2 regions of the Lentibacillus salinarum genome follow, and region 1 is predicted to be linked to the other one. Evidence: predicted binding sites of a transcription regulator. Region 1 holds the regulator's gene; the other holds the start of a gene.
What was found. The regulator LexA, encoded in region 1, represses DNA repair genes until DNA is damaged. The targets are predictions, from matches to a motif close to CGAACATATGTTCG.
Positions count from the first base shown of each region.

Region 2: a site for LexA is predicted at 2,006-2,019, ahead of ACFQ4A_RS02870 (Y-family DNA polymerase). Genes of this name have one in related genera too.

Region 1 is NZ_JBHTNH010000002.1:257,274-267,387, forward strand. It holds gene ACFQ4A_RS02020 (NCS2 family permease) at 1-1,143, shown strand, start outside; gene nfsA (oxygen-insensitive NADPH nitroreductase) at 1,703-2,452, shown strand; gene lexA (transcriptional repressor LexA) at 2,631-3,254, opposite strand; gene ACFQ4A_RS02035 (YneB family resolvase-like protein) at 3,531-4,169, shown strand; gene ACFQ4A_RS02040 (DUF896 domain-containing protein) at 4,330-4,563, shown strand; gene tkt (transketolase) at 4,650-6,653, shown strand; gene sirA (sporulation inhibitor of replication protein SirA) at 6,791-7,252, shown strand; gene ACFQ4A_RS02055 (YneF family protein) at 7,297-7,521, shown strand; gene ACFQ4A_RS02060 (cytochrome c biogenesis CcdA family protein) at 7,743-8,450, shown strand; gene ACFQ4A_RS02065 (Na(+)/H(+) antiporter subunit B) at 8,534-8,959, shown strand; gene ACFQ4A_RS02070 (CcdC family protein) at 9,090-9,569, shown strand; gene ACFQ4A_RS02075 (DUF2621 family protein) at 9,802-10,114, opposite strand, start outside.
Region 2 is NZ_JBHTNH010000002.1:413,416-423,529, forward strand. It holds gene ACFQ4A_RS02855 (endonuclease Q family protein) at 1-245, opposite strand, end outside; gene ACFQ4A_RS02860 (NUDIX hydrolase) at 249-794, opposite strand; gene ACFQ4A_RS02865 (aldo/keto reductase) at 917-1,831, shown strand; gene ACFQ4A_RS02870 (Y-family DNA polymerase) at 2,039-3,289, shown strand; gene ACFQ4A_RS02875 (MBL fold metallo-hydrolase) at 3,372-4,334, opposite strand; gene ACFQ4A_RS02880 (glycerophosphodiester phosphodiesterase) at 4,593-5,327, shown strand; gene namA (NADPH dehydrogenase NamA) at 5,356-6,372, shown strand; gene rnz (ribonuclease Z) at 6,372-7,295, shown strand; gene ACFQ4A_RS02895 (DNA polymerase IV) at 7,434-8,681, opposite strand; gene ACFQ4A_RS02900 (RDD family protein) at 8,773-9,570, opposite strand; gene ACFQ4A_RS02905 (stage II sporulation protein M) at 9,668-10,114, shown strand, end outside.

The DNA.
Region 1 (10,114 bases):
ACAATTTTTGTTACTGTATTTACTACAATCCTGTTTGCGTTATGGTCAAATTTTCCAGCTGCTACTGCCCCAGGAATGGGTTTGGTTGCGTTTTTTACATACACTGTTGTAATTGGTGAAGGATTAACTTGGCAAGCCGGTTTAGGTGCCGTGTTTATATCAGGTATCGTATTTTTAATTCTTACCATTACAGGTATACGAACAATGATTATATATGGTATACCGGATTCAATGAAGTCGGCCATAACGGTTGGTATCGGACTCTTTATTAGTTTTTTAGGATTTCAAAATGCCGGACTTGTTGTTGCCGATGAATCCAATATTGTTGGAGTAGGAGATGTAGCCGCTACTGGTCCATTACTTGCCTTATTTGGTCTGATTCTTGCGGGGATTTTATCTGCAAAAAATGTTAAAGGTGGTTTATTAATCGCGATTCTTTCAACAACAGCACTTTCTATGATTGTAGGGTATACGGAAACACCAGGTGGTATTGGTGATATATTTTCCATAAATGTGCCGAGTTTAGGTGAAACATTATTTGCCTTAGACATTAGCGGGGCTATTGGATATGGCGTTATCTCAATCATTCTTTCGTTTACACTTGTTGAGCTATTTGATAACACTGGTACACTTATTGGATTTGCTAAAAAGGCTGGACTTGTTAAAAAAGATGGCAAGATTGATGGAATTGATCGTGCGCTACAAGCTGATGCTGCCGGTACCATTTTAAGTTCAACGATGGGTGGGACAGCCTTAAATGCATATGCCGAGAACTCCACTGGTATCGCTGAAGGTGGGAGAACAGGATTAAAAGCGCTTGTTGTAGCAATTCTATTTGCTTGTACATTGTTTATTGGACCACTGGTTGAGATTGTACCTACAGAAGCTGTTGCACCAGCGTTAATCCTTGTTGGAGCATTCATGCTACCAGAAATTAAAAATATTGATTTTAGTGATTTTACAACAGTAATACCTGTTATGTTAACCATTATTATGATGCCGTTGACTTACAGTATTGCCGAAGGTCTTGCATTTGGTTTTGTTTCGTATACATTATTGAAAATGGGTACTGGAAAGTTTAATGAAATCCATCCAATTATGTATTTTATTTCTGCAGCATTTATGATTCACTTTTTCATGTAATATAGACGGAGCTTACAATCTATAATATCATTGATTTTTTGTAGATAACAACTAGTGCCGTCATGATGCACCCCTTACTTCAATTATGAAATTACAATTGAACAAATGCATAGATTGTACATACATTGAACAGCGCACAAAACTAGAATGAAGCACTATAAACACTATTTTGTAAGTTCCTTGCATTGTATGGATTTCGAATATGTTAATTTATTGTAATAGAGATGAAGGCATTACTTATAGTTGATAAAAATATTCGCACTTACCGGCATTTATAAGTACATTTAAAAAAGACCTTAGAACTGTTTAATTCTAAGGTCTTATTATGAATCTGGAATTCAGGATACTCCTCTAATGCTAAGCATGGCCCGCGATTAAGGGGGCTATATTTAACCGAACGTAGCAAAAAAGTCATTGACCATTACATTGAGATTCTAAAACTCCATAATCCATCATAATTTGAGGACAAATGTCCTGAATGTAATATATTCATTATAATTTCCCTTATACTTAGTGGTTTTTTCCCTAATAATGCACAATCACGAAAAGGAGCTTTTCAATGAATAACACATTACAAACTATTTTCAATCATCGATCAATCCGTAAATTCACGAAAGAAAAATTAACGACCGAACAAATATACACCATTGTCAGAGGGGCGCAGAAAGCTTCCACATCAAATTATATGATGGCATATACGATTATCGGAATAGACGATGAAGAAACAAAAGAGAAATTAGCCACTATAACTGGACAAACCTATGTAAAAGACAATGGACACTTTTTCATATTTTGCGCTGACTTGCATCGTGTTTATAACCAAGCTTCCAAAACAGTTCAGGAAAAAATGCAAGTAAATATGGAAAATACAGAGCAATTTATTGTTGCAACAGTGGATACAGCTCTCGCAGCGCAAAACGCAGCAATAGCCGCCGAATCAATAGGATTAGGGGTTTGTTTTATCGGAAGCATACGAAATGACATCAAACGTGTAGACGAAATCTTGCAATTACCTCAGTACGTTATCCCCTTATTCGGTCTAGCTGTTGGGTACCCTGATCAAAAACCAGAACAAAAACCCCGTTTACCACTAGATGTTGTTTATCATGAAAATAAATATGACCATAATTTGGAACAGATTAAGCGATTAATATCGGAATTTGATCAACAAATTAGATCCTATTATCAAAAACGTTCAACAAATACAAGAACAAATACATGGACGGAACAAATGATCCGTAAGTACTGTGAAGAAGTCAGGATGGACATTACACAATTTGTTAAAGATAAAGGATATAACAAACACTAACTCAAATGAAATCATTTAATTTAAAACCCTAGTTTGGCGACAAAAGTTACGGAAGAGGATTATGATCGTTTAAATATTGATCAATCAACCATACACCCATGGAAGCACGAACAGATTTACAAGTTACTAAGCAGAAATACGGCTTTCGTCATACCAATAATGACGAAAGCCTTGTTTTTTAATCAATATGACGATACAATCCAATCACTTTACCAAGAATCGTCACGTTCTGATAAACGAGCGGTTCCATGGTTGCATTCTCCGGCTGCAGGCGGATATGGTCCTTTTCCTTAAAGAATCGTTTGACAGTCGCTTCATCTTCATCCGTCATGCCCACAACAATATCACCATTTTGCGCTGTGTTTTGCTGTTTAACAATGACCATGTCTCCATCCAGTATACCTGCCTCAATCATACTTTCGCCTTCAATGACCAGTACGAACAGATTCTCCTCGGTCCCGGTAACAGAGCCTGGTAACGGTACAAATTCTTCGATGTTTTCCACTGCAGTGATCGGCAGTCCGGCTGTGACCTTTCCAATGAGCGGCGCATACCGCGGTTCTTCCCGTGGTATATGACTTTCTTCAGATTGATTCAATACCTCAATTGCTCTCGGTTTCGTCGGGTCACGTCTGATAAACCCTTTACTTTCCAATCTTGCCAAGTGTCCGTGCACAGTTGAGCTGGAGGCAAGACCCACGGCCTCGGCAATTTCGCGGACTGACGGCGGATACCCTTTCTCGATGACTTGTTCCTTAATATAGTCGAGTATGGCTTCCTGTCGTTTTGAAAGTTTTGTCATTTATTAAACACCTCGCACATACAATTTATTAAAGCTAGTATATCATGTACGTGCCAAATAAACAAACATTCGTTCGAAAAAATGGTTGACAAGATCGCGTGTTCGTTTATAATTATAGATAGATGAGCGAACAAAGGTTCTTGCGAATGGGGGGGCTGGTCATATGTTCGATAAACTAACGAAAACAGACCTATTTTACCTAGTGGCTTTTGCTTCAGCACTGATATTTTTATATATTTCGATGGTAACAAGTGCATAATGTAAGGAGACTTTAGCTTGAGAGCTATTATTTATTGCAGAGTGAGTACAGACAAAAAGACACAGGAAACATCATTACAGCGACAAAAAGAAGAACTGATGAAACTTGCCGAAAATGGCGGGTTTACCATCGTCGATTATATTGAGGAACAGGCAAGCGGTTATGACATCGATCGGGATGGTATTTTTCACATGCTGGATTACTTTTCCGGGAAACAGGCAGACTGTTTACTAATTCAGGATGAAACGAGACTGGGCCGCGGCAATACCAAAATTGCTCTGTTTCATCAATTGCAAAAATTGGATGTCCATATTTATACAGCACTGCAGAGTGGTGAACTGGAACTGTCTGAATCAGACTCAATGGTGCTTAAGATTGTCAGTATTGTAGAAGAATATCAGCGGCAGATCCATAATGCCAAAATCAAGCGGGGAATGAAACGGGCGGTTGATAACGGGTTTCAACCAGGACGGAACTTGTCGAATCGACATCAGGCACCCGGAAAAGACCGTAAATCCTTTCCGGTTGAAGAAGTTGTCCGGTTGCGGCAAAATAATATGACGTTCCGGGAAATTGCCGATACGCTTAATGGGCTGGGCTACCCGGTTTCAAAGGCCACGGTCCACCGCAGATACCGGGAATACCTCAATACTTGAATATACGTCTGTGGCCATGTAATATTAAAAGACAGGAACACGTATGTTGTTCGTGTCTTTTTATTACGTTAAGCTAGAATAAAATCCGCTAATTAAAAGACAAGAAAAACTGCAAACGCGGAATTTGCCGGTTTTTCCAATGTTTTCAGGAGGTCCATCAATGATATCAAACGAAAAACTTAATCGCATAAATCAATTGGCACACAAATCAAAAAAGGAAGGGTTAACCGAGGAGGAGAAAGCGGAACAACAAGAATTGCGCGAAGAATATTTGCAAAATGTACGCAAATCCTTTAAAAATCAGTTTAAGTCAATGACGGTAAGGGATCCCGCCGGAAATGATGTCACACCGCAAAAGGTACGAGATTTACAGAATAAAAATAAAAAACGCTAGACAGGCATGTTATAGCTTGTTCCATCTGCGTTTTCATTATAGAATTAGATAGGATATGAATGCTAACAAAGGAAGGGGTATTGGCTTTGTCAGAATCAGTTGAACAGTTATCGATTAATACAATCAGAACATTGGCTATTGACGCAGTTGAACATGCAAATTCCGGACACCCCGGTCTCCCAATGGGTGCCGCGCCGATGGCCTATACACTCTGGACGGACTTTATGACACATAACCCGAGTCATTCCAATTGGTTTAACCGGGATCGTTTTGTATTGTCGGCTGGCCATGGATCGATGCTCTTATATGGCCTCTTGCATCTGTCAGGGTATGATGTCACGATTGACGATTTGAAGTCTTTCCGGCAATGGGGTTCACGCACACCAGGTCATCCGGAAGTGCATCATACGGACGGTGTCGAAGCGACGACAGGACCGCTTGGACAGGGGCTTGCCATGTCAGTGGGGATGGCGATGGCTGAAGCCCATCTTGCGGCAACGTATAATAAAGAGGATATTTCCATCATCGATCATTATACGTACGCCCTTGTAAGTGACGGAGATCTGATGGAAGGCATATCCCATGAAGCAGCCTCACTTGCTGGTCACCTGAAACTGGGCAAACTTATCGCCTTATATGACTCCAATGATATTTCACTCGATGGGGAGTTGAATCGTGCCTTTTCTGATAATACTGAGGAGCGTTTTAAGGCCTATGGCTGGGAGGTCATACGTGTTGAAGATGGTAATGATTTGAATGAAATCCGGGCAGCCATTAAAAAAGCAAAAGACAATCGTGACCAGCCTACCTTGATTGAAGTGAAAACCGTTATCGGGTATGGGTCACCAAATAAATCTGCAACAGCCGCTTCTCACGGTGCACCGCTGGGCGAAGAAGAAGTTAAATTGACAAAAGAGCATTATGCCTGGACCCATGATGACTTTCACGTACCGGAAGAGGTCTATGCTGATTTCCGGGCAAAAATTAAAAATGATGGAGAAAAAGCGGAGCAAAACTGGAATGATTTATTCACATCTTATAAAGAAAAATATCCGGAAGCGGGTAATGAATTGGAGCGAGCTATCAAAGGTGAATTGCCGGAGAACTGGGACAAAAACCTCCCCGTATATGACCCGCAGGATGATGCGAAAGCAACTCGTGCATCCTCAGGAGATATGCTGAATGAAGTATCCAGGGCTGTACCATACTTGTTTGGGGGAAGTGCCGATCTAGCAGGTTCCAATAAAACAACCATTAAAGATAAGGAAGACTTCTCCCGCAACAATTACGCAGGAAAAAATATCTGGTTCGGTGTCCGTGAATTTGCCATGGCCGCTGCAGTAAATGGTATGGCTTTGCATGGCGGGATCAAACCATATGCAGGCACTTTCTTTGTCTTCAGTGATTATTTACGTCCGGCATTACGGCTATCAGCTATCATGAATAACCCGGTGACGTACGTATTTACACATGATTCCATTGCGGTCGGGGAAGATGGTCCGACACATGAACCAATCGAGCAGCTGCCATCACTCAGAGCGATGCCCGGTCTATCACTCATCAGGCCGGCAGATGGCAATGAAGTACAAGCCGCATGGCGATTGGCTTTGGAATCCCGGGATAAACCGACAGCGCTCGTATTAACCAGGCAAGGGCTTCCGGTATTGGAAGGGACAAAGGACAACGCATATGAAGGCGTCAAAAAAGGTGCCTATGTTGTTAGCCGGGCAGCCAAAGCAGCACCGGATGCACTTTTGCTGGCAACAGGATCGGAAGTTCAACTGGCTGTCAAAGCACAAGAAGCACTTCATGAAAAAGGTATCCATGTTAATGTAATCAGTATGCCTTCCTGGGACAAGTTTAACGAACAGGACAAGGCCTATCAGGATCAGGTGCTGCCGCCGGATGTCACGAAACGACTTGCTATTGAAATGGCCTCCCCGTTTGGCTGGGATAGGTATACAGGTAACGAAGGTGACATTCTGGGAATTGAGCAATTTGGTGCATCTGCCAAAGGTGATAAAGTTGTTGAAGAATATGGCTTTAATGTTGACAACGTCGTTAAACGTGTTGAAGCGTTATTAAAATAAATGGCCATGAAAAGGTGACTTTCTCGCAAAGTCACCTTTTCTGTTGCTTCGACAAAATTAGTCCATCTTTGCTTCGGTGTGTGACAAACTTTGGAATAAAAATCGGTATAATAGGCAATAAAAGAGGAGGGGTTTTGTTGAATCATTACACTATTTACTGGGTAAAAGAAGAATTTGCCCGCTTCTTTTATTATCGAAGTGACGTGTTATACCGATTTTTGAAAAGTTATGAACAGCACCAGAGCCGGGAAATTATTGCCAGGCAGTTCCATTATATTACCCTAGATATCCCGGAAGACATGCTCATATCCAACATAATGCAATCCCATCCGTCTCATGCCAACCTTATAACAGAAGGGAATTCGATCAAAATTTATCAGGAAAAGCGCTGTATTTCTTTACATATCGAGCAAAAACGTATAAACTTTCGTGGTAACATCATTTATGATGCCGAAGATTTACTTTTTCCTGCTTTACGGTCCATTCATCCATATTTTTTCGTAGTTGGTGCTCACCCATATGATTTTGGCTGGATTGCGCCGGTTACCCTTGAAAGGAATATGGACAAGCATGAACAAGTATTGTATTCTCATCTTTGATTTACTATACTGTATGAGAGACAACATGAAGGAGGAAAGCTTTAATGGACGTCATTTGGGTTGTGTTAATTGCCATTCTGGCGTTAATTGCCGGAGTGGCACTCGGATTTTTTATAGCTAGAAAATATATGATGAATTACTTAAAGAAAAACCCGCCGATCAATGAACAAATGCTGCGTACACTTATGATGCAGATGGGACAAAAACCATCACAGAAAAAAATTAATCAGATGATGCGCCAGATGAATAACCAACAACAAGGAAAATAATGGAAGTCAATCATAAAAGGTGAAACGATGTCACAACACCCCCCTGCTTTTTGACGGTTCAGCAGGGGTTTTCCTTTGCAACCCCATTCGCATGATTGACCGTACACGTTACAACCGGGAATCCGGGTGAGCCTCACTGTTGGATTATTGTCATAAAGCAGAAGCGTGTTCTGTATTTTTTCTGGTAAAATGCGGGTAAGGTATCGTGTAGGAGGGTTATCATGTCAGAGGAAATTAATGTCTTCATTGCGTTCGGAGCGGGATTCCTTTCGTTTATCTCGCCCTGTGTATTACCATTATATCCGGCATTTCTTTCATATATTACCGGGATGAGTGTTAATGAATTAAAAAACGAAAATAAAATGCTGACTAGGAAAAGTTTATTGCACACAGTTTTCTTCCTGCTCGGCTTTTCGCTCGTCTTTATAATGCTCGGATTTGGTTCGTCCTTCATTGCCGAATTCCTTGAAACAAACCGGGACATCATCAGGCAAATTGGGGCTATTTTGATTGTGTTTTTCGGACTGGTGATTGTCGGGGTGTTTAATTTTGAATTTCTCATGAAAGACCGGAAGATTACCTTTAAAAACCGTCCGGCGGGCTTTGTCGGCTCCTTTCTCATTGGTCTGGCATTCTCGCTGGGATGGACGCCTTGTATGGGCCCCATTTTGGTGATCGTCATTTCGCTGGCGGCAACGAATCCTGATATTGGCATGATTATGATGATCAGTTATATACTCGGGTTTTCAATCCCGTTTCTCGTCTTGTCATTTTTTATTGGAAAAATGGCGTGGATCAAGCGCCACAGCTCCATGATTGTCAAAATAGGCGGCTATATTATGATTTTCATGGGCGTTGCGTTATACTTTAACTGGATGGCGGATCTGACCTCATTTTTGGCAAGTCTGTTTGGTTTCACCGGGTTTTAATATGTTATCAATTGGAATTTTAATCGTTTTGTAATAGACTGTCACTAGAGTGGTACCATTATGGAAAAGGGGTTTCATGTAACATGTACAGACCGAACGATCTTATCCTGCGAACAACGACATCGTTGATTGCCTTTATTTTACTAGGATTTTCAATTTATTTGCTTTTTGCTGGTCATAATTCACCAGGTGGCGGTTTTATCGGCGGTTTGATGACATCAGCTGCTATAGTACTTATGTACATGGCTTATGGTGTAGGTGTATTGGAAAAAATTTTGCCGATAAATTATCGCACAATGGTGCCGATTGGGCTGTTGGTTGCTACCGGAACAGGTATTGGTTCATTTCTGTTTAAACAGCCATTTTTATCGCAAACATTTGGTCATTTTCAATTCCCGATTTTAGGGGAACTGGAACTGGCAACTGCCATGTTATTTGACCTTGGTGTCTACCTTACCGTTCTGGGGGTTACGCTCACCATTATTTTAACAATTGCAGAAGATCAATAATGCTGCTTGGACAATTATGGTTGATAAGCTCATTAAAATGGCGGGAACGTTTCATTGTCCTGTCAGTTATGATCAAGCGTTCCATGATTTGGAACCGATTAACCAGAAGCTGAGAAAGAGTTGGTGAGTAATGTTCTGGCTGACAGCAAGCACCATCGTTGCAGCGTTTATGGCGATTACCATGATATTTGTCCGGTTAAAAGCATCCCAAAAACCGGCATCTGTCAAAAAAATTATATTGCCGCCGTTATTTATGAGTACAGGCGCACTTATGTTTTTAATCCCTGTCTTCCGGGTCGATATATTACAGGTATTGGAAGCAATGTTGGTTGGTATGATCTTTTCCGTTTTACTGATAAAAACATCCAAATTTGAAATAAAGAATAGGGAGATATATTTGATCCCGTCCAAGGCATTTGTTTTTGTGTTATTTGGCTTGTTGCTGCTTAGGATTATCATTAAGTTGATCATTGGCGCGACCGTTTCCGTTGGGGAAACGAGCGGTATGTTTTTCCTGCTGGCATTTGGCATGATTGTGTCATGGCGCTTGGCTATGCTGTATAAATTCAAAAAATTGGAAAAGGAACTGAAATACACTGAACCAACATAAATTGGTCTGAATACATACAAATTCCAGCAGCCAGTTTGAAGTATCTGTCCCACATAAAGTAACATCGCGGATTCTGTCGCCTGATTTTGCGCGGCCCGGAAAATGTCCGCCAATAACTGTTTTCGCAAAAAATGGCAACGCCCCTTATTCAGCCGGGTCAGTTGCCATTTTTTATAATGTTGGAGGCTAAGCTGATTAGCCGATTTTGATTTCAGTTCCATTGTTTTCTTAATTAATTTTTTTCATAGCGAGACTTCCAATTTTGGGCATAATTGTTACGGGATAACTTAAATAAGTGTTCATAAGGGGTCACATCAATTTCTTTTTCCTTTAATTTTTTTCTTAAAAATTTATGGTCCCGTTTTGGTGTTGCTAAAATATAGCCTTTTATTAATATGTCCTCTGTGATTATCTCGTGTTCTTTTTTTAAAGCTCCTTCCCCAATTTTGCCAACAATTCTATGCCTTGCTACATCCCTGAATAATTCGGGAACAGGGGCGACTAATTCTTCCAGCAGTAATTTTTCTTGCTCGCGCCACATATGT
Region 2 (10,114 bases), 160 kb from region 1:
TCAAAACGGATTCCCCCGTCATCCAATTCATGAGCGTAACCAGCCCCGATAAGTTCCTTGATCTCCTGCTGTACCGCCGGCGCATGACTGTCGATAACGCCGACCATATGGATTCCCTTGTTCCGGCTTGCTTCTTTCAGAACATTTGTCAAGGTCAACGTTTTAGCGCCGGTAATTTTAACCGAATGGTTGTACATATCCCGGCCAATGTGTATATGCATATCAGCAAAAAACGATTTCAGCATTCGCTACATCCTTTCGAGTGTCTCCAAATACAGTATGGCGTAGTTGGTTTTCGCATCATGAATCCGCTGTTCGTTCACATATTGTCTGGCTTCGTCAAGCGTCAATTCAAGCAATTCAATAAACTCATCATCGTCACCGGAAGCGGCGTTCTCCACTGGTTCAAGGTCGTCTGCCAGATACAGATACATGATTTCGTCGGCAAACCCCGGTGATGTGTAAAATGACGTGATGAACGTCGGTGAACTTGCCGTGTACCCGGTTTCCTCTTCCAATTCACGCAGCGCAGTTACTGATGGCTCCTCCCCATTTTCCAGCTTCCCGGCCGGAATTTCCACCAATGATTTTTCCAGCGGTTTACGGTACTGTTCGACAAATACAATTTTATTGTCTTTTGTAATCGGAATGATGCCGACTGCCCCGGCATGCTTGACTAGCTCCCGTCTGGACGTTTTCCCATCCGGCAGTGTGACATCATCCACCTGCAATTTAACGATTTTGCCGTCATATATGGTTTCCGTTTGAATCGTCTTTTCTTCAAATTTTTTCATGAATGCTCTCACCCTTTTTGGCAAAAATACTATTCCTATTCTAGCATATTAGCTAATTCTTGTATTTGTCGTGATGACTCTTTTACAATAGGGGTTAAATATATGGCAATGGAGGCGTTACGATGAATAAAAATCAGTTGGGACAATCGGATCTATATGTCTCCGAGCTGACACTTGGCTGTATGTCACTGGGAACAGACAGTCAAAAAGCAAAAGAAATTGTTGACCACGCACTTGGTGCCGGTATCAATCACCTGGATACAGCAGACTTGTACGATTTTGGCCAAAATGAAGCGATCGTCGGTGAAGCCATTAAAGGAAAACGGGACCAGGTTATTTTAACAACAAAAGTCGGCAACCACTTTAATAAGGAGAAGCAGGACTGGTTCTGGGATCCGTCCAAAGCACATATTGAACAGGGCCTAAAAGATAGCCTGCACCGTTTGGGCACTGATTATATCGATTTCTACATGCTGCACGGCGGCACCATCGATGATCCGATTGATGAGTCGATTGAAGCGTTTGAAAACCTAAAACAAGAAGGACTCATTCGGGCTTACGGCATCTCCTCCATCCGTCCGAACGTCATCCGTGAATATGTGCAGCGTTCAAACATTGATGCGGTCATGATGCAATATAATCTGCTGGATCGCCGGCCGGAAGAAGAAATATTGAATCTCCTGCACGACAATAACATCAGTGTCCTGGCACGGGGCCCATTGGCAAAAGGCATGCTCAGTGACCGGGCACATGAACAAATTGAGAAAAAAGGCCAAGATGGTTTTCTCGATTATTCGTATGATGAACTGAAAGCCATTCATCGTGACATTGAAAAAATAAGTGGCGATGGCTCATTAAACAGCCTAGCATTAAGCTATATACTGAAGCATCCCGCCGTTGCGAGTGCTGTATTTGGCGCCAGTTCTGGCAGCCAGGTTGATGGCAATGCGAATGTTGATCATTCAGCTTTGACGGACGAAACATACCGGAAAATACAGGATGTTACAAAGGCGATTCAATATACCAATCACCGGTAGGACTTATTTCTACTACAATCGAAATTTAGTTGAAAAAGGGGGTATGAAAAAAAATATTTTTTTCGTGCCCCCTTTTTGGTATCCGGATACGATTATAGTCGTGAAAGAAGGTCGTTATCCGGATAAATGACAGTCATTTCCATTGATAATAATTAATCAGGGGTATACAATATTAGAACAAACGTTCCTGTAATGAGGTGAATGACAATGGATTATACCAATTACCCACGGAATGATGTTCTGTGTATTGATATGCGCTCCTTTTATGCGAGTGTCGAGGCGGTCAAACGGGGGCTTGATCCGATGACTGTAAAGCTGGCCGTTGTCGGGGATGTCAACCGATCAGGAAGCATCGTTCTTGCCGCCTCCCCAGCTCTGAAACAAAAGCATGGCATCAGCAATGTCAGCCGCTTTTTCGAACTACCTGACGATCCCGGAATTGTGATTGCACCGGCACATATGGCGGATTATTTACAAGTATCGATGGAAATCACCAAATTGATTCATCAATATGTTCCGAAAGAAGCCATCCACCAGTATTCGGTTGATGAAGTCTGGGTGACCGTGAACGGGCTGGGAACGTTATTCGGCGACCGGTGGCAGGTTGCGAATGCTATCAAGCAGGATATTCTGGAAAACTTCGGAATAACCTGCTCTATCGGAATAGGCGATAATAAATTTTTGGCCAAAGTGGTCATGGATCTGCACGCCAAAAAATATGGCATCGCGGAATGCACCTATGAAGACGTCGCGGAAAAATTATGGCCATTCCCGGTGCAGGACGTTTGGGGAATCGGCCGGCGGATGCAGCGCAACTTAAACCGGATGGGGATTGTCACGCTTGAACAACTGGCCAATTTTCCCCTGAAACAATTAACCAAGCGATTCGGTATTATAGGCGAACAGCTCTATTGGCATGCTTGGGGCGTTGATTTGAGTCCTGTTTTCGGCAACTTCACCAAAACAAAACAAAAAGGTTTCGGCCACGGCATCTCGTTATTGCGTGACTATTCCGGCGATGAAGTTGCCATTTGCATTCTCGATTTGTGTGAAGAAGTATGCCGGCGGGCAAGAGGTGCTCGCCAGACCGGCAAAACCATCCATCTTGGCATCTCGTACGCCAAAGAGACAGGCGGCGGCTTCAGCCGGTCACGCTCCGTTGCACTTCCGACCAACATCACCATGGATATGTACAATGTCTGCATGCAGCTGTTTCATGAATTTTACGATGGCATCAGTTATATCCGCCATGTCTATGTCACCCTTGATAACCTGTATGACGACGACGAAACACAATTGGACCTTTTCGATGATAGGCCAAAGAAAAAAGACATTGGTTACGTCATGGATGCCATTCGTGCCAAGTACGGCTCCACTGCCATACTCCGAGCAACCAGCTATACCGATGCAGGGATCACCATCGGGCGAAGCAGCAAAATCGGCGGACATCAGGCGTAACATACAGAGGTCAGATGCTGGAAGTCAGAGGTCGGAATATGAAAGAAATCGGCAACTGGTTGCCGATTTCAAATTCCAATGGCTACTTTGCATCATACACATAAATACCGCCCTTTAGTGTCTTTGTGACAAGTCCTTCATCTTCAAGATAATCAAGCTGCCCGATTGTTTCAGACATGGTGAGACTTAATTGATTTTCATATTGCTTTGGAAAAATCTGCTCACAAAGATCAAATGGTGTTTGAGCGTTTTCCAACAAAAGCTGATGCACTTTATTCGCTCTTTGTTCCTGTTTCTGCAGACGTATAGGAATGATCTCATTCACGTCTGAAAAAATGTCGCCATGTCCAGGATAAACCGTTTGAATGTCCAGTGACTGGCATTTGCTTAAGTTGGCCCGGTATTGCAACATCGGTTTGGGACGCATCACATCATTCCCGATTGGTGCTTCCAGTAGCGGATTCGGGGAAATGTGGTGAAGCAAATGGTCGCCCCCGATAAATGCCCCGTCATTTTCACGGAGAAACGACAAATGGCTCTGTGCATGCCCTTTCGTTTCGATGACCTGCCAATCGTCATGCCCGGGTAGTGTGTCCCCTTCATCCAGTGTATCCGTCAACTGCCCTTTCCCGGCAAATTGCAATGTACCGCGTAACTCATGGGAACTTGGCATCAATTCTTCCGGTACACCGCACGCAACAAAAAATTGCTGAAAAAATTGTTCATATTGGGTGAAAAACGTTTCATCCTGGGTTAACCATAAATTAACATTCTGATGAGCGATGATTGCTTCGGCACGAGGAAATGCTTCAATTAAACCAATATGGTCCGGATGATGATGGGTTAAAATAATCTGTTCAACATCATTTGGCGCATAACCCAGTTTATTTAATTGTGTTTTGAGAGCTTCCCATGCTTCTTTTGTTTTAACACCGGCATCGATAAGCGATAGTGTATCCCCTTTGAGCAAGTATACATGCACATCACCGACCGCAAATGGTGTTGGGATAGTTAGCTGACTGATTGTTTTGTCTAATACTTTCATGATTTGATAGCCTCCAAAAATGAATAACGATTCAGTGTAATGATTGCTATTATATACCTTTCTCAGAAAAAAGTCAGCTATTCTTTCTCAAAAAGCCGGTGAATCGTCTCAGTCAGTATGAATGGCAGAATTAACAAGTGATGATAACATATCAATTAATTGTTCTGTTATCTGCCAGGTTTTCATGGAATTCCTTCTCGTCCCTTATAAATTGACTTCCTTCGAAAAATCAAACACAATCAAACAGAGGTGAGTTAATTGTCAACGACCATTTTTGCACACCGGGGTACCAGCAAATACGCACCGGAAAATACGATGGCTGCCTTTCATCTCGCTTATCAGCAGGGCTCAGACGGTATTGAAACGGACGTCCATCTGACAAAAGATCATATACCGGTTTTGATGCATGATGAACGGGTCAACCGGACAACGAATGGCAGCGGCTACATAAAAGATTTCACGTTCGAACAGTTACAACAGCTTGATGCAGGTGCCTGGTTTGCCTCCGAATTCGCCGGATCACAGATTGTTCCATTGGACGAATTTCTTGAATGGATCCAAGATAAGCCATTATATTTAAATATTGAACTGAAAAATAATAAAATAGATTATAATCATCTGGAAATGATTGTTTATAACAGGGTATCACATTATCATCTTTTACATCGTACGACATTGTCAACGTTTAATCCAACCAGTTTAAGAAGACTAAAACACCTGAACCGGAATGTCGGCGTAGCCTTGTTATTATCAAAGCGTTACAAAAAACTTGTACCAATGGCTAAGGATTTGGGTGCGAATGCGATACATATTAAATTTCGGCTACTCAACCAACTTCTTGTCGACAAGTGCCATCAGGAAAATATGGCTGTCCGTGTGTATACAGTAAACAAACCTGGACAAATGCAGCGCTGTTTTGCCATGGGAAGTGACGGAATTTTTACAGATGTCCCGAAAGTGGCAGTCCATTATCATAATCAATTTGGTGCTTAATCAACGAACTGAATCAGGAGGTATTATAATGACCAAACTATTAACACCCGTTGAATTAAACAATGTTCAGCTTAAAAATCGGATCGTCATGTCACCGATGTGTATGTATTCCTGCATGGAGCAGGACGGAAAAATAACACCATTTCACATGACCCATTATGTTTCCCGGGCGGTCGGTCAGGTGGGGCTCGTCATGACCGAAGCAACAGCCGTTCTGCCGGAGGGTCGCATTTCCCATGAAGATTTAGGTATCTGGAATGACGACCATATCGACGGGCTAAAGCAATTAAACGAACAAATTCACAGCTATGGCGCAAAAACCGGTATTCAGCTCGCACACGCAGGCCGGAAAGCACGGCTTGATTCAGATATCTACGCCCCGTCAGCCTTGGCATTCAATGAACAATCAAAAACACCGACCGAAATGACTGCAACAGACATCGACAGGGCAATTGAAGCGTTTAAAAATGGCGCTAAACGTGCCAAAAAAGCCGACTTCGACATCATTGAGATTCACGGCGCGCATGGCTATTTGATTAATCAGTTCTTATCACCGCTGACCAACAAACGCGAAGGCAACTATGGGGGAAGCAGGGAAAACCGCTATCGTTTTCTATCGCAGGTAATTGAAGCCGTTAAGACGGTATGGGATGGACCATTGTTTGTCCGCCTATCGACGGATGAATATGCTGCGGGTGGCAACAAACTGGATGACATCCTCTACTTTGCTGAACAGATGAAACAGCAAGGCATCAATCTGGTTGACTGCAGCTCAGGCGGGGTTGTCCCGGCATCCATCAAACCTTACCCGGGTTACCAGGTGAAGCGCTGTGAGACCATCAAGCAGGAAACATCGATTCCTACCGGCGCGGTTGGATTAATTACAACAGGCATTCAGGCAGAGGAAATTCTGCAAAATGGCCGTGCTGATCTTGTGATTGTTGGTCGCGCGTTATTACGTAACCCATATTGGCCAAAAGCTGCAGCTGATGAATTAAATGAAACATTGACTGCGCCAAAACAGTACGAACGGGGCTGGAAGTAATGGAACTCGTTTTTCTCGGGACTGGATCAGGTGTTCCCTCCAAAGAGCGGAATGTTTCCGCAATCGCTTTGAAACTGCTGCAGGAACAAAACAGTATTTGGCTGTTTGACTGCGGGGAAGCGACCCAACACCAAATTTTGCGTACAAACATCAAACCACGGAAAATTACAAAAATTTTCATCACCCATTTACATGGCGATCATATTTTTGGGCTGCCCGGTTTGTTAAGCAGCCGGTCATTTCAAGGCGGTGAGGATCTCTTAACGATATATGGGCCTGAAGGAATCAAGGATTATATTGAAACAACCCTGGCCGTTAGCGGAACCACGCTTACCTATCCCCTTTCCATTGTGGAATTTACGGAAGGCGAAGTGTTTGAGGATGAGCAGTTTACCATCTCGTGCAAACAGCTTGATCATGGCATCCCAAGCTACGGGTTCAGGATTACGGAGAAAGATAAACCCGGGCGTCTGCTCGTCGATAAATTGAAAGCTGCCGGAATCGAGCCAGGCCCGACTTACCAGCAAATCAAAGAAAATGATGTTGTCCGGACAGATGATGGCCAGGTGATTCACCGGGCGCAATATATTGGCCCCGATAAGAGAGGCCGGGTTGTCACGATTATGGGAGACACGCGCGTATCAGACAATGAACAGTCCTTTGTCGAAGGTTCCGATGTACTGGTGCATGAAGCAACATTCGGAGAGGAAAAAGCAGACCTAGCAAAAGCTTATTTTCACTCAACAACGAAACAAGCAGCAACTCTGGCTAGGGAAAGCAATGTCGGAAAGCTCATCTTAACGCATATTTCATCTCGCTATCAACAAGAAGATGATCAGCAGCTGGTTGCAGAAGCACAGGCTATTTTTCCGGTGACGGAACTGGCCAGCGACTTTTATCAGGTGACTATTGAATCCAAATAGGAGGCGTTTGTTGTATGGGGAGATAGAAATGGAAACACTTGTCAATCGGCAGTGTGCGTTTTTTAACACCGGTGAAGCTGTTGTCAAACGACTGATGAAATAATTTAAGCGCTCGTGCTTGTTGACTGGCAAGAGCGCTTATTTTTTAAAATCATCCAGAAAGTCTTTTTGAAAACTCGTCCGTGGCTGCTCATCCCTGTCGTCATTCTGCAGCTGTTTAAATGGATTTTCCCCGTATTTCTGCGATAATTCATCAATTGCTTCATACAGTTTTTCTTTTCCTGCTTCTTTTTCGTACGTGAACAAATCCAGCTGTTTGGCAATATTGCGTTTTTCGTCAACATCCTGGACGGTAATCCCCAGCAAACGGATTGGTTCCAGATTCCAGTGTTTTTGAAACAATTCATTGGCAAAGTTCAGGATGTCCGCTTTATTTTCAATAAAATGAGGCAGCTTTTTGCTTCGCGTAATCGTCTTGCGGTCGTGATACCGGATCATAATCTGCACACTCTGTCCCACTGCCTGTTTCCGCTTCATCCTTCGTTCCACATTTTCGGCAAGTTGATGCATTAGCATACGTATTTCTGCATCATCTGTTGTATCTTCTGCCAATGTTTGGGAGCTGCCGATACTTTTGAATTCATGGACGGCATCCGGGTCAACTGGCCGCACATCAATGCCATTCGCCCTATTTTGCAGGCGTTCTCCGTTGATACCGAAGATTTGCTTCAGCTGATAAGCATCACCATTGGCCAGGTCCCCGATTACATTAATACTGATGCGACGCAATTTTTTGGCTGTCTTTTCACCAACGCCATACATTTCTTCAATCGGCAGCGGCCAGAGTTTTTCGCTGATATCACGCTTCCGTAAAATCGTGATACCCATCGGTTTTTGCATGTCTGATGCCATTTTGGCCAAAAATTTATTGGGGGCGATCCCGATGCTGCAAGGCAGATCAAGTTCATCACTGATTTTTTGCTGCAGGTTTTGGGCGATCTCAATCGGACTGCCGTACTGTTCGGTACCGGTTATATCCATATACCCCTCATCAATGGAAACCGGCTGTACATAGGGGGTTATTTCCGCAAGCATTTGAAACATTTCTTTTGATGCTGTCCGGTATCGGTCAAAATTGGGGCGCAGAACGATGAGTTTCGGACATAATTTTTTCGCCTGCCATAGTTGCATCGTTGTCTTGACACCCTTGGCCCTGGCTTCGTAACTGCTTGTAACGACGATCCCTTTGCGTTCTTCCGGATTACCGGCGATCGCCAGCGGTTTGCCCTTCAGTTTTGGATTATAGGCCACCTCAACGGAAGCATAGAAAGAATTCATGTCCACATGAAAGATGACATTGCCTTTTTTCGGGTACCATTGTAACATCGCGAGACATTCCTTTAAAACGTGTTTACATTCATTATATCATATCAGTTTAAGCCAATCCGTCGAATCATTGACACAGCCCCCGCTACGCTCACAACTCAAATTCCCAATCATCTTTAAGAATCAAATACAAAACGAATAAGGCATCTTCCATTTCCCGCGCATTCATCGTATCAGGGTCCAATCCGATTTTTGGTAGTAGCGTTGCTGACAGTTTTTTCGTTAACTGCCCCCGATCAGTTGGTTGCAATTGCATAACCCGCTCACTGTACATTTTCAGCAATTTCCATTCGTTCATGCCAAACGACCGGAGTGCCCAGTCATCGACGGATAAGCTTTCTTTTGTCAGACCTCTTACCTTGATTTCCCTATCAATCGAGCTGAATTTCTTTGCATTCTTTCCTTTTCGTTCATGTACAACAATGGTGCCTGCCACAATATCCCCGAGCCGTTTATGTCTGGAATGAAAGAAAACCCATACCATTCCCACAAAATAGGCGGAAGGAAGCATATCAATAATGCGCAGCAGATTGCGTATCAGGCTGGAAAGCAATGTGATGCTGTGCCCGTTATCTTGTATGACCCTGATACCAAGTAATTTCTTGCCAAGTGTTTTACCGCCGAAAAAGTATTCACATACGAAAAAATAACCCCAATAAACGATAAATAAAAGCATGATTGTCATAGCAAGTGGAAGAGTGGAACCGGTCAAAAATGCCGTGAAGTCAGAATCGACGACAAAAACCAAAAAAAGCACCGTCGCAAGATTAAATGCCGTCAGCAGGAGCTGGTCAATAATCATGGCCCCGGCTCTGCTTCCCAGACCTGCCAGTTTAAAATTTAATGATACAAATTCCGGCGTTTTAACAGCTACTTGTTCTTGATTCATCAATACGTGCTCCTTTTTATGATCTGAAGGTTTCATTTACCGTCAGGACAAATTATAATAGACAAAGATGCATAACAGCGTGAAAGTAGGTGCAGAGGTGACCATTAGACATTTTATCAAACAGAACCGTGACGACTGGAAACAGCTTGAAGAAGCCATCACAACGCTGGGCAAAAACAAACGCCATCTGTCAGGACGTGATATAGAACAATTCAACCAGCTCTATCAAAAAGCGGCACAGAACTTGGCTTATAGTCAAACCTATTTCCCGGGTGAAGATGTCACAGCCTATTTAAACGAACTGGTTGCCAAATCTCATAATCTATTATACAAAGATCAGGTGTCAAGTTTCCGGCAGATGCGCACTTTCTTCGGCACCACGTTTATTGGTCTGCTGATTGCACAATGGAAAGCAGTCATCGTAGCGATGCTCCTGTTTGCCGTTGGTACGCTCGCCGCATTTCTCACTGTTCTTAATGATCCGTTGAATCTTTATGCGTTGTTGCCGGAACAAGTGGCCCAGTCAGTTAACCCGGAACAGCTG